DNA from 3 places in the Streptomyces sp. NPDC056480 genome. Region 1 is predicted to be linked to each of the others. Evidence: riboswitches for the same ligand, from Rfam matches in the RefSeq annotation. Region 1 holds a riboswitch; each other region holds the start of a gene.
What was found. Region 1 has a riboswitch for cobalamin ahead of ACFQ79_RS20310 (energy-coupling factor ABC transporter permease). Riboswitches for the same ligand answer to the same signal wherever they lie in the genome.

Region 1 (7,035 bases):
GAGGAAGGGGCGGGCCAGCGAGACGAGGTCGGCGCGGCCGTCGGCGAGGATCTCCTCGGCGACCTCGGGGGTGTTGATGCGGTTGCTGGTCACGAGCGGCACGGAGACCGCGCCCATCAGCTTCTTCGTCACCCAGGTGTAGGCGCCGCGCGGCACGGAGGTGGCGATGGTCGGGATGCGCGCCTCGTGCCAGCCGATGCCGGTGTTGATGATGGTGGCGCCGGCGGCCTCGATCTCCTTGGCGAGCCGGACGACCTCCTCCAGGGTGGAGCCGCCGGGCACGAGGTCCAGCATGGAGAGGCGGTAGACGAGGATGAAGTCCGTGCCGACGCGCTCGCGGATCCGGCGGACGATCTCCAGCGGGAAGCGGACGCGGTTCTCGTAGGAGCCGCCCCAGCGGTCGGTGCGCTGGTTGGTGGCGGCGGCGATGAACTCGTTGATGAGGTAGCCCTCGGAGCCCATCACCTCGACGCCGTCGTACCCGGCCTCCTTGGCGAGCTCGGCGCAGCGGGCGTAGTCCTCGACGGTCTGCTCGACCTCGGCGTCCGTCAGCTCGTTCGGTACGAAGGGGCTGATGGGGGCCTTGAGGGCGCTGGGCGCGACGAGGGCGGGGTGGTACGCGTACCGGCCGAAGTGCAGGATCTGCATCGCGATCCGGCCGCCCTCGGCGTGCACGGCGTCGGTGATCAGCCGGTGCTCGGCGACCTCGTCGGCGGTGGTGAGCTTGGCGCCGCCGTCCCAGGGACGGCCCGCGTCGTTGGGTGCGATGCCGCCGGTGACGATGAGGCCCACGCCACCGCGGGCCCGCTCGGCGTAGAAGGCGGCCATCCGCTCGAAGCCGTGCTCGGTCTCCTCGAGGCCGACGTGCATCGACCCCATGATCACCCGGTTGGGCAGGGTGGTGAACCCGAGGTCGAGCGGGCTCAGCAGGTGCGGGTACGGGGTCATGCGGGCGCCTCCTCGCGCAGGATCGTCGCCTTCAGTTCTAGGGGACCCCCTCCCTTTGTGCAACTAGTTGCAGAAGAATCGGGACGTGATGTCTACTACTCGGTAGCTTCCGGCCGCCCGCTCGGCGCGTGCGCGGAGCCGGCGGCTTCCACGGTTCCTGCGGCCCCTGCGGAGAAGGGGTCGCCGTCCCGAGCCACTCGGGAGGCAGGGCGGTCGCCGTCGCTCGTCGCGGTCGGTCGTCGCAGTTGCTCGCCGTCGCCGTCGCCGTCGCCGTCGCCGTCGCTCCGAGCTACTCGGTACGCAGCGGGGTCGCCGCCGCCCCGAGCCACGCGTCCAGCTCCTCCGGCGTCCGTGGCTCGGCCGCCCCCGCCGCCAGCAGGCCGTGGGTGCGGAGCAGCCGGGCCACCGCCGTACCCCAGGGGCGGCGCAGCCGTGCCTCGTCGAGCAGCGCGTCGTCCGCGAGGAGCTCCGCGACCGGGCCGGTCCGCAGTCCCGACGGGGCGAGCACCGCCGCCTCGTCCGCCCAGCGCAACGCCAGATCCACGTCGTGCGTGGCCATCAGCACGGTCGTACCCGCCTCCCGCAGCCGCTGGAGCGCGTCGAGCAGCCGCTCCTGCCCGTGCGGATCGAGACCGGCCGTCGGCTCGTCCATGATCAGGACCCGGGGCCGCATCGCCACCGCGCCGGCGATCGCCGCCCGCTTGCGCTGCCCGTACGACAGCAGATGCGTCGGCCGGTCGGCGAGCGCCGTGATGTCCAGCGCCTCCAGGGCCTCGTGGACCCGCCGTCGCACCTCGTCCTCCGGCAGCCCCAGGTTCATCGGCCCGAACGACACGTCCTGCTCCACCGACGCGGCGAACAGCTGGTCGTCGGGATCCTGCACCACCAGCTGCACGGTCGTCCGGAGCCGGGTCAGCCCCTTCCGGTCGTGCGCCACCTCCGTACCGTCCAGACGCAGCGACCCGCTCACGCACCGCAGCCCGCCGCTGAGCAGGCGCAGCAGCGTCGTCTTGCCGCTGCCGTTGCGCCCGAGCAGCGCGACCGCCCGCCCCTCCGCGACGGCGAAGTCCACGCCGGACAGGACCGGGGGCCCGTCCTCGTAGGCGAAGCCGGCGTGCACCAGTTCCACGACAGGGGTCGGAGACGTCACGGAAGGAGCCTTTCCAGTACGAGGGTGAGGGCGACGAGTCCGGCGAGCAGCACGCCCGTCGCGGCGAGGAACGGGCGGGAGAGCGCGCACGCGGGCACCAGGACCCGCAATGTCCCGTCGTACCCGCGCCCGGCGAGCCCCGACTGGAGGCGCTGCGCCCGGTCGAAGGCCCGGACGAACGTGGTCGCACCGAGGCCGGCGAGGGAACGCCAGGTCGCGGCACGCGTGGTGTGCCCGAGCCGGGACGCCTGCGCCTGCCGGATCTTGGACATCGCGTCGAGGAGCAGGAAGATCATCCGGTACATCACCAGCGCCACGTCCACCACCGGCGCCGGCACCCCCGCCCGTACCAGCCGGGGCAGGACGTCGGACACCGGCGTCGTGAACGCGAAGAGCAGCACTCCGAGCGACGCCGAAGCGGTCCGCAGCAGCAACTCGCCCGCGTGCGTCGGGCCGTCGGGCGCGAGCGCCACCAGCCCCCGGGAGCCGCCCACCTCGAAGAGCAGCGGAATCGCGCCCGTGACACAGAAGCCGAGCGGGATGCGGAACGCCCGCCACAGGGCCCGGCCCGGCACACCGGCCGGACCGAGCAGCACCGTGAGCGTGGCCGCCGCGACGAGGACCGCGCCCGGCCACGGCGGCAGACCGACCGCGCACAGGGTGAGACCGAAGCCGAGGAGTGCCTTCTCGGCGGGATGGCGGCGGCGCCAGCGACTGCTGTGCGCCGCCGCGTCTATCGGCAGCATCGGCGACTACGCGCCCGGCCCGCCGGCGGACCCGCCACCCGGGCCGCCCTCGTGGTCCGCGGTCACGGTCGCGGTCGGGATCGCGGCCGAGGCATCGGCATCGGCCGGCCCGGCCGCCCCGGCCCGCGCCGCCCCCTGCCGCCGGCCGCGCCGCAGACCGAAGTAGTACGCCAGGACACCGGCGCCGAGGGCGGCCTGCAGGGCGAACAGCGCCGACTCGATCTCCCCGGACGGCGGCTCGTAGAGCGGGCTGAACCACGGCTCGTAGTCCGGCTGGAGTTCCGTGATCGCGGTCTCGGCCTCCGCGTCGGCCCCGGCGAAGGGCTCCTCCTTGTGGTCCCCGAGCCCCAGCGCGAGCGGCAGGACCGCGAGCGCGGCGACGACGAGCAGCAGCAGGGCGTTGATCTTCGTGTTCCGGTTCATCGCGCGGCCGCCTCCTCGCGTCGCTCCGACGTGCGTCCGGTGAGGACGCCGAGCCGGATCAGGTCGCCCTTGCTGGACTGGGTGAGCAGCCGCATCACGAGCACGGTGAGCAGGCCCTCGCTGACCGCGAGCGGAATCTGCGTGACGGCGAAGATCCCGCCGAACTTGGCGAGCGCGCCGGGGATGCCGCTGCCCGGGTCGGGGAAGGCGAGCGCCAGCTGGACGCTGGTCACGCAGTACGTGGACAGGTCGGCGACGAACGCGCCGAAGAAGACGGCGACCATCAGCGGGGCACCGAACCGGCGCAACAGGACGAAGGCCCCGTATCCCGCCCAGGGCCCCACGATCGCCATGGAGAAGACGTTCGCGCCGAGCGTGGTCAGCCCGCCGTGGGCGAGCAGCAGGGCCTGGAAGAGCAGGGTGATCGTCCCCAGGACCGCCATGATCGGCGGCCGGAACAGGATGGCACCCAGGCCCGTACCGGTTGGATGGGAGCAACTGCCGGTGACCGAGGGCAACTTGAGTGCCGACAGGACGAACGTGAAGGCGCCGGCGGCGCCGAGCAACAGGGTGGACTCAGGATTCGACCGCACCTCGCGGGTCAGCGCGCGGACCCCGTGGACGACGAACGGCGCGGACGCGACGCCCCAGGCGGCCGCGTGCACAGGGGGCAGATACCCCTCGGCTATATGCATGGTTGGGAGACCCTCTCCAGCACCTCGTGGATGGACAACGCACCCTGGCCGGTCTCCTGGCTGACGGTCATTCCGCCCGACTCCGCCTTCCCACACCACGACGGTCTCCCGACGTGGTCCAGTGGCTTCCCCGAGGGTGTTCCCCGCGGGGGTGGAGCCGGACCTCCCGATCACAGTGGCGAGGGCCGCACCGGTACTGCACCGGTTTCCCGTACACCAAGGCCCTGCGACATTAGTGCGTTGACCTGCTGGATCACAACACGGTCGCCACCGGGTGCGGCCCCACGCTCACTCCCCGAAGTCACCCCGCGGTCACTCCTGCGGTCACTCCTGCGGTCACGCCTTGCGGTAGGCGTACGCCTCCGACGCCGCGGCCGCCACGGCGTCGAGGTCCCCGCCCGCGCTCGCCGTGACCAGGGCGGCGACCGCGCCCTCGACGAACGGCGCGTCCACGAGCCGGGAACCCTCGGGAAGTTCGTCGCCCTCGGCGAGGAGGGCCTTCACGGTGAGTACCGCGCTCCCCAGATCGACGAGGATCGCCACACCGGCGCCCCGGTCGACGGCCTTCGCCGCCTCGGCGATCAGCTCGGAACTCGTCCCGAGACCGCCATCCGGGGTCCCGCCGGCCGGGAGGATCGGGGCGAGGCCCCCGCCACCGGCGAGCCCCCGTGCCAGCTCGGCCACGGCGGTCGCGACGGCGGCGCTGTGCGAGACGAGCACGATGCCGACGGACTTGGCCCCGGCCCCGGCCCCGGCCCCGAAACCGGTCGACCCGGGGGCGATCCCACCCGATCCCGTCCCGCTCGCGGTGCTCACGAGGCTGCCTTCGTGCCCGGGGTCCCCGTACGTGCGATCTCGTCGAGCGCGGCGAACAGCAGCGCCGAGGACGTGGCCCCGGGATCCTGGTGTCCCACCGACCGCTCGCCCAGATAGCTGGCCCTGCCCTTGCGTGCCCGCAGGGGTACGGTCGCGAGGGCGCCCTCCTCGGCCGCCGTTCGGGCCGCGCCGAACGAGTCCCGCAGCGCCTCGACGGCCGGCACGAGCGCGTCGAGCATCGTCTTGTCGCCCACCTGCGCGCCGCCCAGCTGGGACACCGCGGCCACGCCGGAGCCGAGCGCCTCCGCCAGCTGCTCGCGGGTGACGCGCTCGTCGTCGCCGAGCGTCTTGCCGGTACGGCGGAGCAGCGTGCCGTACAGCGGTCCCGAAGCGCCGCCCACGGTGGAGATCAGCTGCCGCCCGGCGGTGGCGAGCACGGCGCCCGGCGTCGCGGGCGGGTCCTTGGCCAGGGTCTCGGTCACGGCGGCGAAGCCACGCTTGAGATTGGCGCCGTGGTCGGCGTCGCCGATCGCCGAGTCGAGTTCGGTGAGCCGGTCCGCCTCGCGGTCGACGGCCTCGGCCACAGCGGCCAGCCAGCGGACGAGGAAGTCGGCGTCGAAGGTCTGCGTCATGTCGGTCCCCTCTTCTCTCGCTCTGCTCACCGGCCCCAGCGCAGCGCGGGCGTCTCCACGGGCGCGTCCCAGAGGCGCAGGAGCTCCTCGTCCACCTCGCACAGGGTCACGGAGCAGCCGGCCATGTCGAGCGAGGTCACATAGTTCCCGACGAGGGTCCGGGCCACCGGCACACGCCGCTCGCCCAGGACGCGTTGCACCTCGGCGTTGAACCCGTACAGCTCGAGGAGCGGGGTGGCGCCCATCCCGTTCACCAGGGCGATGACGGGCCCGGACGGGCGGAGGTCCTCGACGACGGCGTCGACGGCGAAGTCCGCGATCTCGCGGGAGGTCATCATCGGGCGCCGCTCGCGACCCGGTTCGCCGTGGATGCCGATGCCCAACTCCAGCTCGCCCTCCGGGAGATCGAAGGTGGGGCTGCCCTTGGTGGGGGTGGTGCACGCGCTGAGGGCGACGCCGAAGGAGCGGCAGCGCTCGTTGACCCGGCGGGCGACGGCCTCGACGCGCTCCAGGGGAGCGCCCTCCTCGGCGGCGGCGCCCGCGATCTTCTCCACGAAGAGCGTGCCGCCGGTCCCGCGCCGGCCCGCCGTGTAAAGACTGTCCGTGACGGCGACGTCGTCGTCGACCAGGACCTTGGCGACCTGGATGCCCTCGTCCTCGGCGAGCTCCGCCGCCATCTCGAAGTTCAGCACGTCGCCGGTGTAGTTCTTGACGACGAACAACACCCCGGTGCCGCTGTCGACGGCGGCCGCGGCGCGCACCATCTGATCGGGCACCGGGGAGGTGAACACCTCCCCGGGACAGGCGGCCGCGAGCATCCCGGGCCCCACGAACCCCCCGTGCAAGGGTTCGTGCCCGGAACCGCCGCCGGACACCAGCGCGACCTTCCCGGCCACGGGCGCGTCCCGCCGCACCACGACCCGCCGCTCCACGTCGACGGTCAGCTCGGGATGAGCGGCGGCCATGCCGCGCAGCGCGTCGGCGACGACGGTCTCGGGGACGTTGATCAGCATCCTCACGGATACCTCCTGGTGAGATTAGCAGGCAAGCTGCTGAGCTGTGTCTCAGCAGGTCAGAGCATGTGAGGCGAGATAATGATCTTGACGGTTCGTGGCGGCGAGGGGCGGTTCTGTGCGGTACTGATGCTGACCCAATGCTGACTTTCCTGACTGCTCAGCAGGTTTGATTTCCCTGTGCGAGCTTTGCGAGTGCGCATCGCGGTTGCAATTATCGGCGCGAGATCGCTTGTACGCACGGGTGCGTGGGAGAATCTCTCGGCGTGGCTCAGTACGACGTTCCTCCACTCACCTCCGACGTGACTCCCGACTCCGCCGTCGAGGGCCCTGCAGCGGACCGATGGCTGCCCGTCGCGGTGGATTCCGACCTCGGCAATCCACCCAGTGGCGGTACCCCTGGGCGCAGGCCACCCGGTGAAGATCTTGACCTGGCGATCGGGTGGGACCGTTTCGAGAAGTTGATGCTGGCCGTCTCGAGTCGCGTCCTCGCCATCCGCGGGATCAAGTTCCGCCGCTACGGGGTCCAGGGGCAGGTTCAGCACGGCATCGACCTTGCCGGCCGGGATGTGGACGGTCGGTTCGTCGTCGTCCAATGCAAGGACTACCAGG
Region 2 (7,035 bases), on a different contig from region 1:
GAGTCGTGGTTGAGGATGGAGAGGATCACCGTCTCCAGGAGCACGCACTCGGCGAAGGAGCCCTCGACGCGCAGGACGGGCGAGCCGGGGAAGTACACCTCGCCCTCGGGGTAGCCCCAGATGTCGCCGGTGAAGCGGTAGCGGGCGAGCCATTCCAGGGTCGGCTCGTCGACGATGCCGCGCTCGCGGAGGAAGCCCAGGACGGCGGGGTCGAACCGGAAGTTCTCGACGGCGTCGAGGACCCGGCCGACGCCCGCGAGGACGCCGTAGCGCCGGCCCTCGGGCAGTCGTCGGGTGAAGACCTCGAAGACCGAGCGCCGGTCGGCGGTGCCGCCCCGCAGGGCCGCCTGGAGCATGGTCAGCTCGTACTGATCGGTGAAGAGCGCGGTCGACGGCACGTCCACCGGCAGCCCAAGGTCCGCAGCGTTCATGTCAGCGATGCTAGCGCAGAAATCGTCAGAGTGACGAATAGTGGGGCGAGCGGGTGACGGGCGGGTGACCCGTTTGTGCGACGGGCCCTCCGGGGTGGCAGCATGGGGTGAGTGAGCGTCGCGCCTATTGAGATCGAACGTACGGAATCGGCCGAGGAGGTCTCCGCGGTCGTCGAACCCGACGTGCCCTGGGTGACCCTCGTGCACAACGATCCGGTCAACCTGATGAGCTACGTGACGTACGTCTTCCAGTCGTACTTCGGATACTCCAAGGACAAGGCGCACAAGCTGATGCTCGACGTGCACAACAAGGGCCGCGCGGTGGTCTCCAGCGGCACCCGTGAGGAGATGGAGCGCGACGTGCAGGCGATGCACGGCTACGGCCTCTGGGCGACCCTCTCCCAGGACCGCTTCTGATGGCCGGGCACTTCGAGACCCTGCCCGGCGGCGGCGCGGCCGTCGCCCTCGACGACGTCGAGATCTCCATCCTCCGCTCCCTCGCCGTCCAGCTCATGGAGCTGATCGGGCCGGGCGACGAGCCCGCCAAGGACGCCGACCCGCTGGCCGCGCTCTTCGCCGAGGGCCCCAGCAAGCCGCCGTCCGACCCCGCCCTCAAGCGCCTCTTCCCCGACGCGTACGGGGACGACAGCGAGGAGCTGCGGGCCGCCGCCTCCGACTTCCGCCGCTTCACCGAGAACGACCTGCGGGCCCGCAAGCGCGAGGACGCCCTCGTCGTCGTCCGCGCCCTCGACGCGCTCTCCGCCGACGCGGCGGGCGAGGGCGGCGCCGTCCTGAAGCTGACCCCGGACGAGTCCCGGGCCTGGCTCGGCGCGCTCAACGACCTCCGGCTGACCATCGGCACCCGCCTGGAGGTCACCGACGAGGAGGGCGAGCAGCTGTACCGGCTGCCGGACTCCGACCCCCGCAAGCCGATGGTGATGGCGTACCTCTGGCTGGGGGCGCTCCAGGAGTCCCTCGTCGAGACCCTGATGTCCTGACGCCGACCCCCTTCGGACACCCCTCCGTGACGGGGTGTTCGCTCAGCGGACGCTCAAATCCGGATAACGAATGCGTTATCAGAGCGTCCGCTTTGGTCTCTTGAGTCCCTTTCGACCGTCGAATTCTGTGGCGTGCGCCACACTCAACTCCCTCGATCACGCGTCAGCCCGTGATAAATCTTCACGACCGCTCGGGGACGCCACCCCTGTTCCCGAGGGCGCTTGGACCGGCTGACCGCCGGTGGCACTCCATCCACATCCGGGGGGATCAGGATCTGATCCGCGGCAGACGCACTCGCAGTCGCGCGGATCAGCATGGAGAAAGGCGCACCACCATGACCTCTGTGCAGGTCGACAAGCAGCACGACGGCACCGACGGGGCCGTGGACGGCGGCGAGGGCTACCAGCGTGGCCTCGGCGCCCGGCAGATCCAGATGATCGCGATCGGCGGCGCCATCGGCACCGGCCTCTTCCTCGGCGCCGGCAAGGCCATCGCCAAGGCGGGGCCCAGCCTGATCCTCGCGTACGCCATCGCGGGCCTGGTCATCTTCTTCATCATGCGCGCCCTCGGCGAGCTCCTCATGTACCGCCCCGTGTCGGGCTCCTTCGCGGAGTACGCACGGGAGTTCGTCGGCCCGTTCTGGGGCTTCGTGACCGGCTGGACGTACTGGCTCTTCTGGGTCGTCACCGGCATCACCGAAGTCACCGCCGCGGCCACCTACATGACGTACTGGTGGGACATCCCGCAGTGGATCTCCGCACTGGTCTTCACCGTGATCCTCTACGGCGCCAACCTGATCTCCGTGAAGCTCTTCGGTGAGCTGGAGTTCTGGTTCTCCATGGTCAAGGTCACCGCCATCATCGGCATGATCCTGATCTGCGCCGGCATCCTCACCATCGGCTTCTCCGACGCCGGGGACACCGCCTCCGTGACCCACCTGTGGGACCAGGGCGGCTTCTTCCCCACCGGCATCGGCAACACGCTGATGACCCTGCAGATCGTCATGTTCGCGTTCCTCGCGGTCGAGCTGGTCGGCGTCACCGCCGGCGAGTCCAAGGACCCGAAGACCGTCCTGCCCAAGGCCATCAACACCGTGCCGTGGCGCATCGCCGTCTTCTACGTCGGCGCGCTGATCATGATCCTGTCGGTCGTCCCGTGGACCGAGTTCCAGCCGGGTGTCTCCCCGTTCGTCGCCGCCTTCGAGAAGATGGGCCTCGGCGTCGGCGCCGCCATCGTCAACTTCGTGGTGCTGACCGCCGCCCTCTCCTCCTGCAACTCGGGCATGTACTCCACCGGCCGCATGCTGCGCGACCTCGCGCTCAACGGCCAGGGCCCGAAGGTCTTCACCAAGCTCACCAAGAGCGGCACCCCGCTGCTCGGCCTGACCTTCTCCGCCTCGCTGATGCTGGTCGGCGTCTGGATCAACTACGTCGCCCCCGGCAAGGCCTTCGAGTACGTCGTCTCCTTCGCCACCATCTCCGGCATGTGGGCCTGGATCATGATCCTGGTCTGCCAGATCCGCTACCGGGCCAAGGCCAACCGCGGCGAGCTCCCCGAGTCCACCTTCAAGGCCCCGGGAGCCCCGTACACCAGCTGGTTCGCGCTGCTCTTCATCGGCATGGTCATCGTGATGATGGGCATCGACGAGGGCGCCCGGGTCTCGCTGTACGCCGCCCCGGTCTGGGGTCTCATCCTCGGCGTCTCCTACCTGGTCCTGAAGTCCCGCAACCCCGAGGGCGCCGCCTTCGTCAAGCGGTCCTGACCGGACCCCACGGGCGATCGCCCCGGGCCGTCCCCAAACGGCCCTGACCTCGATCGTCTCGGCATACGGGCCGTTCCGTACCACTCCCCGGTACGGAACGGCCCGTCGGCTTATCCTGTCGGCATGCTGACCATCACCCGGGCCCTGTACGACCAGATCGTGAAACACTCGCGCGCGGACCACCCCGACGAGGCCTGCGGCGTGGTCGCGGGCCCGGTCGGCACCGGCCGCCCCGAGCGGTTCATCCCCATGCTCAACGCCGCCCGCTCGCCCACCTTCTACGAGTTCGACTCCGCGGACCTGCTCAAGCTCTACCGCGAGATGGACGACCGGGACGAGGAGCCCGTCATCGTCTACCACTCGCACACCGCGACCGAGGCCTACCCGTCCCGCACGGACATCTCGTACGCCAACGAGCCCCAGGCCCACTACGTCCTCGTCTCCACCGCGGACAGCGACGGCGCCGGCCCCTTCCAGTTCCGCTCCTTCGCCATCGTCGAGGGCGTCGTGACCGAGGAAGAGGTCAAGGTCGTCGAGGAGTACGACGCCTGAGACACTGACCGGGACCTACGGGCGGCAGGACCCAGGAAGCCGGTGCGAATCCGGCACGGTCCCGCCACTGTGACCGCCTCCTCCGGGAGACGGAAGCCAGGAACTGACCTGCCGCCTTCTCACCACCGATCGGGGACGTGGAAATCCCCGGAGGAGGCACGTTCCGTCATGTCCCGGCCCCGCCGCACCCGGCTGCCCCTGGCGCCCCTGCTGTCCGCCGCCGCCCTGCTCCCGCTGCTCGCCGCCTGCTCGGCCCCCGCGAAGGAGACCCCCGCGGCCGAGGCCGCCCCGGGATTCCCGTACACCGTCTCCAACTGCGGTGTGAAGACGACCTTCAAGGCCCCGCCGCAGCGCGCGGTCACCATGAACCAGCACGTCACCGAGGTCATGCTCGCCCTCGGCCTGGAGAAGTCCCTCGTCGGCACCGCCTACCTCGACGACGCGATCCTCCCCGCCTACAAGAAGGCGTACGACTCCGTCCCCGTCCTCGCGAAGGAGTACCCCTCCAAGGAGGCCCTGCTCGCCGCGAACCCCGACTTCGTCTACGGCGGTTACTCCTCCGCCTTCTCGGGCAAGGACGGCCGCAGCCGCGACGACCTGAAGCGCGCGGGCATCGACACCCGGCTCAACACCGAGTACTGCCCGTCCGGTTCGCCCTCCGTCGACGACCTCTACCGCGAAGTCGGCGAGATCGGACGGACGTTCGGCGTCCCCGACCGGGCCGAGAAGTGGGTCGGCGAGGCGCGGACCACCGTCGCCGCCACCGAGAAGCGCCTCAAGGGCACCGCGCCCGTCTCCGTCTTCGTCTACGACAGCGGCGACAAGACCGCCTTCACCGCGGGCGGCAAGGGCATCGGCAACGAACTCATCACCCGCGCCGGAGGCCGGAACGTCTTCTCCGACCTCGACAAGGCCTTCGGCGACGCCACCTGGGAGCAGGTCGTCGCCCGCAGGCCCGAGGTCGTCGTCATCTACGACTACGGCTCCACCACCGTCGAACAGAAGAAGAAGCGGCTCATCGACGACCCGGCCCTCAAGGACGTCCCCGCGATCAAGAACCGCCGGTTCGCCGTGATGCCGCTCTCCGACACCGTCCTCGGCGTCCGCGTCCCCGCGGCCGTCGACAAGCTGGCGGCCCAGCTCCACCCGGCCCGATGAACGCGGAGGCCCGCACCACGGGCGCATCCCCGGGAGAGCCGCCCGCCCCGCCACGCATCCCACCGACCCCCGAACCCCCGGACACCCCCACCACCGACCCCGCGCGGTCCGTCGGGCCCGAGTCGCCCACCGGACCCGCGCGGTCCGTCGGGCCCGAGTGGCCCGGGCGGGCCCGTGACTCTCGCTCCGGTCCGGCCGGGCGGGCCGGTGGTGGGAGTCTGCGGTACGCGGTCGTCGTCGCCGGACTGGTCCTCGCCCTCGCCGCCGCGGCCCTCGCCTCGCTCGCCCTCGGCTCCGTCCGCATCCCGCCCGGTCAGGTCCTCGACGCCCTCACCGGACGCGCCGCCGACCCCTCCCCGTTCCGCACGATCGTCCTCGACGTACGGCTGCCCCGGGTCCTGCTCGGCGCGGTCGTCGGCGCCGGGCTCGCCGTCGTCGGCGCCGTCCTCCAGGCCCTCGTCCGCAACCGGCTCGCCGACCCCTTCCTCCTCGGGATCTCCTCCGGCGCCTCCGCCGGAGCCGTCCTCGTCCTGGTCGCCGGCGGGGGAGTGGGCCTCGTGGGCGGCGTGACCACCACGCTCGCCCTGCCCGCCGGCGCCTTCGCGGGCGCCCTGCTCGCCCTCGTCCTCGTCTACGGGCTCGCGCGCCGCGGCGGCACCCTCACCAGCACCCGGCTCGTCCTCGCCGGGGTCGCCGTCTCCTACATCCTGTCCGCCCTCGCCACCCTGCTCCTGGTCGTCGCCGGACGCCCCGAGCAGTTCCAGGAGGCCATGTACTGGTCACTCGGCGGCCTCGGCAGCGCCCGCTGGGACACCCTGGTCCTGCCCGCCGCCGTCCTCGCCTTCGGCGTCGCCGCCCTCCTCACCCTCGCCCGCCCGCTCGACCTGCTCCTCGTCGGCGAGGAGGGCGCCACCGTCCTCGGCCTGGACACCGCCCGGTTCCGCGCCGCCGTCTTCGTCCTCGCCTCCCTCGTCACCGCCGTCATGGTCGCCGCCAGCGGAGCCGTCGGCTTCGTCGGCCTGATGGCCCCGCACGCCGCCCGGCTCGCCGTCGGCGCCCCGCACCGCCGGCTCCTCCCGGTCGCCGCGCTCGGCGGGGCGCTCGCCCTGGTCCTCGCCGACCTCGGCGCCCGGACCGTCGCCGCACCCCAGGACATCCCCGTCGGCGTCCTCACCGCCCTCACCGGCGGCCCGTTCTTCCTCTGGCTGATGCGCCGCCGCCCGGAAGGGGCGTCCCTGTGACCGAACTGCGCCTGCACGGCCTCTCGTACGAGAACCGGCTCCGCTCCGTCGACCTGACCGTCCGCCCGGGCGAGACCGTCGGCCTCATCGGACCCAACGGCAGCGGCAAGACCACCCTCCTGCGCTGCGTCTACGGCACCCTCACCCCCACGGCGGGCCGCGCCCTCCTCGACGGCGACGACCTCCACGCCCTCGGCCCCAAGGCCCGCGCCCGCCGCGTCGCCACCGTCCCCCAGGACAGCGCCCTCGAGTTCGAACTCACCGTCGGCGAACTCGTCGCCCTCGGCCGCTCCCCGCACAAACGGTTCTGGGAGGGCGACACCGGCGCCGACCGGGAGCGCGCCGAGGACGCCCTCGCCCGCGTCGGTCTCGCGGACCTCGCCGACCGGCCGTACCCCACCCTCTCCGGCGGCGAACGCCAACGCGCCCTGGTCGCCCGCGCCCTCGTGCAGGACCCGGCCCTCCTCGTCCTCGACGAACCCACCAACCACCTGGACATCCGCCACCAGCTCGACGTGCTCGCCCTCGTGCGTACCCTGGGCACCACCAACCTGCTCGCGCTGCACGACCTCAACCTGGCGGGGGCGTACTGCGACCGGATCTACGTCCTGGAGCGCGGAAGGCTCGTCACCGGCGGTACACCGGCCGAGGTCCTCACCCCCGCCCTCCTTGAGGCCGTCTACGGGGTGGATGCCGAGGTCATCCCGCATCCGAGGACGGGGAGCCCCACCGTCCTCTTCCAGCACCGTCCGGCAGTCGGGCAGGAATCATCCACCATGTGAGATCACATTCCGGAACCCGGACCGGGAATCGATACGATGAGCCCATGGTTTCCCACGACGTGAGCGAAGAGACTCCGGGCACAGTCCTGCTCGTCGCGCGCCTGCACGTC
Region 3 (7,035 bases), on a different contig from region 1:
GGCGGCCGCCGAGGCCGTCGCGGCGGAGAAGGGCGTGACCTGGGCGAAGCTCGCCGAGGACACCCTCTACAAGCCCGCCGGAATGAACGACACCAGCTCCAGCTTCCAGGACTTCGTCTCGAACCCCGACCGCGCCCACGGCCACGTCAAGCAGGCCGACGGGACCTGGAAGGCGCAGTTCGTCCGGGACCCGGACGCCCAGTCCCCCGCCGGCGGCGTCAGCTCCTCGGCCCGTGACATGGCGATCTGGCTGCGGCTCCAGCTCGCCAACGGCTCGCTCGACGGGAAGCGGATCGTCGCCGAGGACGCCCTGGACCTCACCCACCACCCCGAGTCCGTCGCCAACCCGGCGCACGCACCCGCCGCGAGGACCGGTTTCTACGGCCTCGGCTGGAACGTGTCGTACGACGACGAGGGCAGGCTCCGCCTCTCCCACACCGGCGCGTTCGCGCTCGGCGCGCACACCAACGTCACGATGCTGCCGGGCGAGCAGCTCGGCATCGTCGTCCTCACCAACGGCGCGCCGGTCGGCGTCGCCGACGCCGTCGCCCTCGACTTCTTCGACACCGCGCAGGAAGGGAAGCCGAGCCGGGACTGGCTGCCGCTCGTCAACGCGCTGTACGAGCAGGAGGCGGAGGCCGGCCGCTCGGACACGGACTTCGCGAAGCCGCCGGCCGACGCGACGCCCGCGAAGGCCGACAGCGCCTACACCGGCACGTACAGCAGCGACTACTACGGACGTCTGACGGTGGCCGAGGAGAACGGCGGTCTGGTCCTGCGACTGGGGCCGGAGCCCCAGTCGTACCGGCTCACGCACTACACCGGCGACACGTTCAGCTTCCCGACGCGCGGGGAGAACGCCGTCGGCCTCACCGGCGTCACGTTCTCCCCGGACGGCAAGACCGTCCGCGTCGAGTACCTGGACGAGACGGGTCTCGGCACCTTCACGCGCGACTGACCGGACCTCCGCCGATGGCCGGGGCCGTCACCCGTAGCGGCGCGGCGTCCACGTGATCGTCCGGCCGTCGGCCCGCTCGACCGCCCGCGTCTGCGAGGAGCCGACGAGGAGCAGGGTGCGCATGTCGACCTCGGAGGGCTCCAGGGTCTTCAGGGTCACCACCCGGACCGACTGCTCGGGGCCGCCGACGTCACGGGCGACGACCACCGGGGTCTCGGGGGAGCGGAGTCCGAGCAGGAGTTCGCGGGCGGCGGCCACCTGGTGCGTACGGGACTTCGACCCCGGGTTGTAGAGCGCGAGCACCAGATCGGCGGCGGCCGCGGCGCGCAGCCGCGCCTCGATGACGTCCCAGGGCTTGAGCCGGTCGGAGAGCGAGATCGTCGCGTAGTCGTGGCCGAGCGGGGCGCCCGCGGCGGCGGCGGCCGCGTTGGCCGCGGTCACCCCCGGGAGGACCCGTACGGGGACGTCCGCGTACTCCGGCTCGCAGGCGACCTCCAGGACGGCCGTGGCCATCGCGAAGACGCCCGGGTCGCCGCCGGAGACGACCGCGACCCGGTGGCCGCGGCGGGCCAGGTCGAGCGCGAACTCGGCGCGCTCGGACTCCACCTTGTTGTCCGAGCCGTGCCGGATCTGCCCGGGGCGCAGCACCGGCACCCGGTCCAGGTAGGTGGTGTAGCCGACGAGGACGTCGGCGTTGACGAGGGCGCCGCGCGACTCGGGGGTGAGCCAGGGCGCGCCGGCCGGGCCGGTGCCGACGACGACGACCTCGCCCCGCTCGCGTACGGCGGGTTCGCGGTCGATACGGGAGGGCAGCACGGCGACGGAGAAGTAGGGGACCGACCCGGGGTCGACGTCCGCGAGGTCGCCGGTCCGCTCGCCGGCCATGAACGCCCGCTCCACGTACCGGGCGTCGTCGAGCCGGCCGGCCCGCTCCAGGGCCCGCTTCACGGTGGGGAAGGTGCGGCCGAGCTTCATCACGACCGCCGAGTCGGTGCCCGCGAGACGGGCCGTCAGCTCGTCCTCCGGCAGGGTGCCGGGGATGATCGTGAGGACCTCCTCCGCCTCGCACAGCGGCTCGCCGAGCCGGGCGGCGGCGGCGGACACCGAGGTCACACCGGGGATGACGGTCGTGTCGTAGCGGTCCGCGAGCCGCTTGTGCATGTGCTGGTACGAGCCGTAGAACAGCGGGTCGCCCTCGGCGAGGACGGCGACGGTGCGCCCGGCGTCGAGGTGCGCGGCGAGGCGGGCCGCGGCCTCCTCGTAGAAGTCGTTCAGGGCGCCCCGGTAGCCGCCCGGGTGGTCCGTGGTCTCCACCGTGAGCGGATACATCAGCCGCTCCTCGATGTGGTCCTCGCGGAGGTGCTCGGCGGCGATCGAGCGCGCGATGGACCGGCCGTGGCGGGCCGAGTGGTACGCGATCACGTCGGCGGCGGCGATGGCCTTCACGGCGGCCACGGTCATCAGGTTCGGGTCGCCGGGGCCGAGCCCCACGCCGTACAGCTTGCCGGTCACTTCTGAATCTCCGCTTCGTGGGCGATCGCGTTGATCGCGGCGGCCGTCATGGCGCTGCCGCCGCGCCGGCCCCGTACGACGAGGTAGTCGAGGCCCAGGTCCTGCGCGGCCAGGGCGTCCTTGGACTCGGCGGCGCCGATGAAGCCGACCGGTATGCCGAGGACGGCGGCGGGCCTTCCGGCCCCTTCCGCGACCATCTGCAGGAGGTGGAAGAGGGCGGTCGGCGCGTTGCCGATGGCGACGACGGAGCCTTCGAGGCGGTCCCGCCACAGTTCGAGGGCGGCGGCGGAGCGGGTGGTGCCGAGGTCGGCGGCGAGGGCCGGCACGGACGGGTCCGAGAGGGTGCAGATCACCTCGTTGTCGGCGGGCAGCCGGCGCCGGGTGACACCGCTCGCGACCATCTGCGCGTCACAGAGGATCGGCGCTCCGGCCCGGAGGGCGGCGCGGGCGTTCGTGACGACCTGCGGCGACCAGGCGATGTCGCGTACGAGGTCGGTCATGCCGCAGGCGTGGATCATCCGGACCGCCACCTGGGCGACGTCGGCGGGCAGGCCCGCCAGATCCGCCTCGGCGCGGATCGTGGCAAAGGACTGGCGGTAGATCTCCGCCCCGTCCTTCTCGTAGTCGAACATCCTGTTGCTCTCGCTCATCTCGTCGTGCGGGCCGCGGTCACGGCTTCGGGCAGGGCGGTACGGGGGGTGGGGACGCCGTCCACCAGGTAGTCGCCGCCGGCGGTGGCGAGGACGTCGGTCCAGGCGCCGTGCGGGTGTCCGCAGCGGCGCTCGCACCCGGAGAAGTGCACGGGGAGGACGGGTGCGGGTGCGGGGAGGACGGGGGCGGCGGCGTGCTCGACGGGTCCGGGGTGCCCGGGGTGCCCGGGGCGTTCCGGGAGTCCGCGGGCGGCGTCGGCGCGGACGTCGGCGAGGGACTTCGCGCAGCCGGGCCGCCCGGTGCAGGCGGTGACACCGGCCCAGGGGGAGTCGGGGCGGGTGATCAGCCCGGCCGCGTCGAGGGCGGGCAGCCGGTCGGCGCCGGCCCCGGCCACGACGACCCCGCGCCAGGGCGTGAGCCGGACCTCGTCGGCGGGGAGCAGCGCCCGGAGCTGGGCGGCGGTGAGCCGGCCGAGCGGGGCGAGTACGGAGAGGGCGGCGGGTCCGAGGACGCCGGGAGAGAGGGGAGGGCCCTGGGGGAGTTCCGGCGCGGGTACGGGCTCCGCCGTCACCCCGGACTCCGCCACGTCCACCGCGTACCCCTCCGGGAGCTCCCGGACCCGCCAGGCCCCGGTGCCGGCCTTCCGCGCCGCGGCCAGGAACCCGCCCGCCACCGCCAGGGCGGCGCCGGGCGCGTCGGAGTTCGCGAGGCGGACGGCCCGTCCGCCGACGTGCAGCTCGGCCTCTCCGCCGCCCACTGCGACCAAGGTCACATCCCCGCCGAGCCCGGCGACGTCACCGCGCCCGTCGTCGAGGACGAAGAGGAACCGGCCGGAAAGCGCCGCCGCCCAGGGCGCGGAGCGCAGGTGGCTGTCCAGCTCGCGGGCCCACAACTGCACGTCGGCGGCGCCGAGTCCGTCGAGGCCCGAGGCGGGGGAGGCGACGATGTTGCGGACGCGTTCGTGGGTGGGGGAGGGCAGCAGTCCCGCCGCGTCGAGGAGCGCCGCCAGCTCGGCCCCGCAGTCGTCGGCGAGGCCGCGCAGCTCTGCGTTGCCGCGCGAGGTGATGCTGAGCCGTCCGTCACCCAGCGTCTCCGCCGCGTCCGCCAGGGTCTCGACCTGACGAGACGTCAAACGGCCGCCTGGCAGGCGGAGTCGGGCGAGGCGGCCGTCGTCGGCGGAGTGCAGGCGCAGCGCCCCGGGGCACGCGTCGCCACGGTCCCGTATGCGAGCTTCGCCCGGGTCGGGCGTCGGGGGCGGGGTGGGCGGCATGGCGGCGAGCATACCGACGGGTCGCCGGGCGGCCACCGGGCACGATCCGGCCGCCGGAGCGGCCCGCCCATCGGCCGTGGGCCCGCCGACCGCGGGGGCGGAGGCCGGTCGGGTTCGGGGGCGGTGGCCGGTCGGTCCGGCGGCGGAGGCCGGTCGGGTTCGGGAGCGGAGGCCGGTTGGCCCGGGGCCGGAAGCGGGCCCGGTGCACGATCCCGCCCGCAGGTGATCCGCAGGTGATCCGCAGTGTGATCCGGCAGACTCCGCCACCCGGCCCGGCCCGTCGACCGCACGATCTACTATGCAGACGGCATGGGGTCCCAGGACCCCGGGGAGGAAGCCCGGTGAGAATCCGGCGCGGTCCCGCCACTGTGAGCCCGTATCGGACGTGCCTCGGCACGAACCGGAACGGGTGAGTCAGGAACTCCCTTCCCCAAGCTCTCGGCTTCGCTCGAGCAAGGGGAGGCCCCAACCCACACGACCACCCGGGGCGCGGACAACCCCGAGGAAGGCCTGCGCTCGCCATGCTTCTGCTGCTGTCGCACTCCGACACCGACCTGCTCAGCGCCCGCGCGGCCGGCGGCCCGGTGGAGTACCGCTTCGCCAACCCCTCCCGTCTCCCCCTGGCCGAGCTGACCGGCCTCCTCGCCGAGGCCGAGCTCGTCGTCGTACGGCTCCTCGGCGGCCTCCGCTCCTGGGAGGAGGGCCTCGACGCGGTGCGCGCCGCCGGGAAGCCGGTGGTCGTCCTCAGCGGTGAACAGGCCCCCGACGCCCAGCTGATGGAGGCGTCCACCGTCCCCGTCGGCGTCGCCACCGAGGCGCACGCCTACCTGGCGCACGGCGGTCCCGCCAACCTGGAGCAGCTGGCCCGCTTCCTCTCCGACACGGTCCTGCTCACCGGGCACGGCTTCGAGTCCCCGGCGGCCGCCCCCACCTGGGGCCCCCTGGAGCGCACCGCCCGCACGACGGCCGGCCCGACCATCGCCGTGCTCTACTACCGCGCCCACCACATGAGCGGGAACACCGCCTTCGTCGACGCGCTCTGCGCGGCGATCGAGGACGCCGGCGCCCAGGCCCTCCCGCTGTACGTGGCCTCGCTGCGCGCCCCCGAGCCGGAGCTGCTCGACCGGCTCCGCACCGCCGACGCGATCGTCACCACCGTCCTCGCGGCGGGCGGTACCAAGCCCGCCGAGGCGCAGGCCGGCGGCGACGAGGAGGCCTGGGACGCGGGCGCGCTCGCCGCCCTCGACGTGCCGATCCTCCAGGCGCTCTGCCTGACCGGTTCGCGCGCCGCCTGGGAGGAGAACGACGAGGGCCTCTCCCCGCTGGACGCCGCGAGCCAGGTCGCCGTCCCCGAGTTCGACGGCCGGCTGATCACCGTGCCGTTCTCCTTCAAGGAGATCGACGAGGACGGGCTGCCCGCGTACGTCGCCGACGCCGAGCGCGCCGCCCGCGTCGCCGGGATCGCCGTACGGCACGCCCGGCTCCGGCACATCCCGAACGCCGAGAAGAGGCTGGCGCTCGTCCTCTCCGCGTACCCGACGAAGCACTCCCGCATCGGCAACGCCGTCGGCCTCGACACCCCCGCCTCCGCCGTCTCGCTGCTGCGCCGCCTGCGCGAGGAGGGGTACGACTTCGGGCCGGTCGAGGACCTGCCCGGCCTGGTCTCCGGCGACGGAGACGAGCTGATCTACGCCCTCATCGAGGCCGGCGGCCACGACCAGGACTGGCTGACGGAGGAGCAGCTCGCCAAGAACCCGGTCCGCATCCCGGCCGCCGACTACAAGCGCTGGTACGCGACGCTCCCCGAGGAGCTGCGGACCCATGTCGAGGAGCACTGGGGTCCGGCGCCTGGCGAGATGTTCCTCGACCGCTCGCGCAACCCCGAGGGGGACATCGTCCTCGCGGCCCTCCGCCGCGGGAACCTGCTGGTCCTCATCCAGCCGCCGCGCGGCTTCGGCGAGAACCCGATCGCGATCTACCACGACCCCGATCTCCCGCCGTCCCACCACTACCTGGCCGCCTACCGCTGGATCGCCGCCCGCGCCGAGGACGGCGGCTTCGGCGCCGACGCCATGGTGCACCTGGGCAAGCACGGCAACCTGGAGTGGCTGCCCGGCAAGAACGCCGGCCTGTCCGCCGCCTGCGGCCCCGACGCCGCGCTCGGCGACATCCCGCTGATCTACCCGTTCCTGGTCAACGACCCGGGCGAGGGCACCCAGGCCAAGCGCCGCGTGCACGCCACGCTCGTCGACCACCTGGTGCCGCCGATGGCCCGCGCCGACTCGTACGGCGACATCGCGCGCCTGGAGCAGCTGCTCGACGAGTACGCGCAGATCTCCTCGATGGACCCGGCGAAGCTGCCCGCGATCCGCGCCCAGATCTGGACGCTGATCCAGGCCGCCAAGCTCGACCACGACCTGGGTCTTGAGCAGCGTCCGGAGGACGACGGCTTCGACGACTTCCTGCTGCACGTCGACGGCTGGCTGTGCGAGGTCAAGGACGCCCAGATCCGTGACGGTCTGCACGTCCTCGGCGGCGCCCCGGAGGGCGAGGCCCGGGTCAACCTGGTCCTCTCCATCCTGCGCGCCCGCCAGATCTGGGGCGGCACGCAGGCCCTGCCCGGGCTGCGCGAGGCCCTCGGTCT

Region 2: another riboswitch for cobalamin. It lies ahead of ACFQ79_RS08855 (ABC transporter substrate-binding protein); the one in region 1 lies ahead of ACFQ79_RS20310 (energy-coupling factor ABC transporter permease).
Region 3: another riboswitch for cobalamin. It lies ahead of cobN (cobaltochelatase subunit CobN); the one in region 1 lies ahead of ACFQ79_RS20310 (energy-coupling factor ABC transporter permease).

The regions. Positions count from the first base shown of each region.
Region 1 covers NZ_JBHTSA010000043.1:38,590-45,624, reverse strand. Annotated here, with positions in the region: gene ACFQ79_RS20330 (FAD-dependent oxidoreductase) at 1-948, opposite strand, end outside; gene ACFQ79_RS20325 (energy-coupling factor ABC transporter ATP-binding protein) at 1,238-2,098, opposite strand; gene cbiQ (cobalt ECF transporter T component CbiQ) at 2,095-2,844, opposite strand; gene ACFQ79_RS20315 (energy-coupling factor ABC transporter substrate-binding protein) at 2,851-3,267, opposite strand; gene ACFQ79_RS20310 (energy-coupling factor ABC transporter permease) at 3,264-3,962, opposite strand; cobalamin riboswitch at 3,991-4,198, opposite strand; gene ACFQ79_RS20305 (PTS-dependent dihydroxyacetone kinase phosphotransferase subunit DhaM) at 4,299-4,745, opposite strand; gene dhaL (dihydroxyacetone kinase subunit DhaL) at 4,775-5,410, opposite strand; gene dhaK (dihydroxyacetone kinase subunit DhaK) at 5,437-6,429, opposite strand; gene ACFQ79_RS20290 (hypothetical protein) at 6,690-7,035, shown strand, end outside.
Region 2 covers NZ_JBHTSA010000012.1:108,578-115,612, forward strand. Annotated here, with positions in the region: gene ACFQ79_RS08830 (nicotinate phosphoribosyltransferase) at 1-431, opposite strand, end outside; gene clpS (ATP-dependent Clp protease adapter ClpS) at 543-848, shown strand; gene ACFQ79_RS08840 (DUF2017 domain-containing protein) at 848-1,429, shown strand; gene ACFQ79_RS08845 (amino acid permease) at 1,765-3,192, shown strand; gene ACFQ79_RS08850 (Mov34/MPN/PAD-1 family protein) at 3,316-3,744, shown strand; cobalamin riboswitch at 3,738-3,871, shown strand; gene ACFQ79_RS08855 (ABC transporter substrate-binding protein) at 3,913-4,902, shown strand; gene ACFQ79_RS08860 (FecCD family ABC transporter permease) at 4,899-6,143, shown strand; gene ACFQ79_RS08865 (ABC transporter ATP-binding protein) at 6,140-6,925, shown strand; gene ACFQ79_RS08870 (putative leader peptide) at 6,970-7,035, shown strand, end outside.
Region 3 covers NZ_JBHTSA010000034.1:39,365-46,399, forward strand. Annotated here, with positions in the region: gene ACFQ79_RS17460 (serine hydrolase) at 1-958, shown strand, start outside; gene ACFQ79_RS17465 (precorrin-2 C(20)-methyltransferase) at 986-2,470, opposite strand; gene ACFQ79_RS17470 (precorrin-8X methylmutase) at 2,467-3,102, opposite strand; gene ACFQ79_RS17475 (cobalamin biosynthesis protein CobG) at 3,117-4,403, opposite strand; cobalamin riboswitch at 4,686-4,834, shown strand; gene cobN (cobaltochelatase subunit CobN) at 4,913-7,035, shown strand, end outside.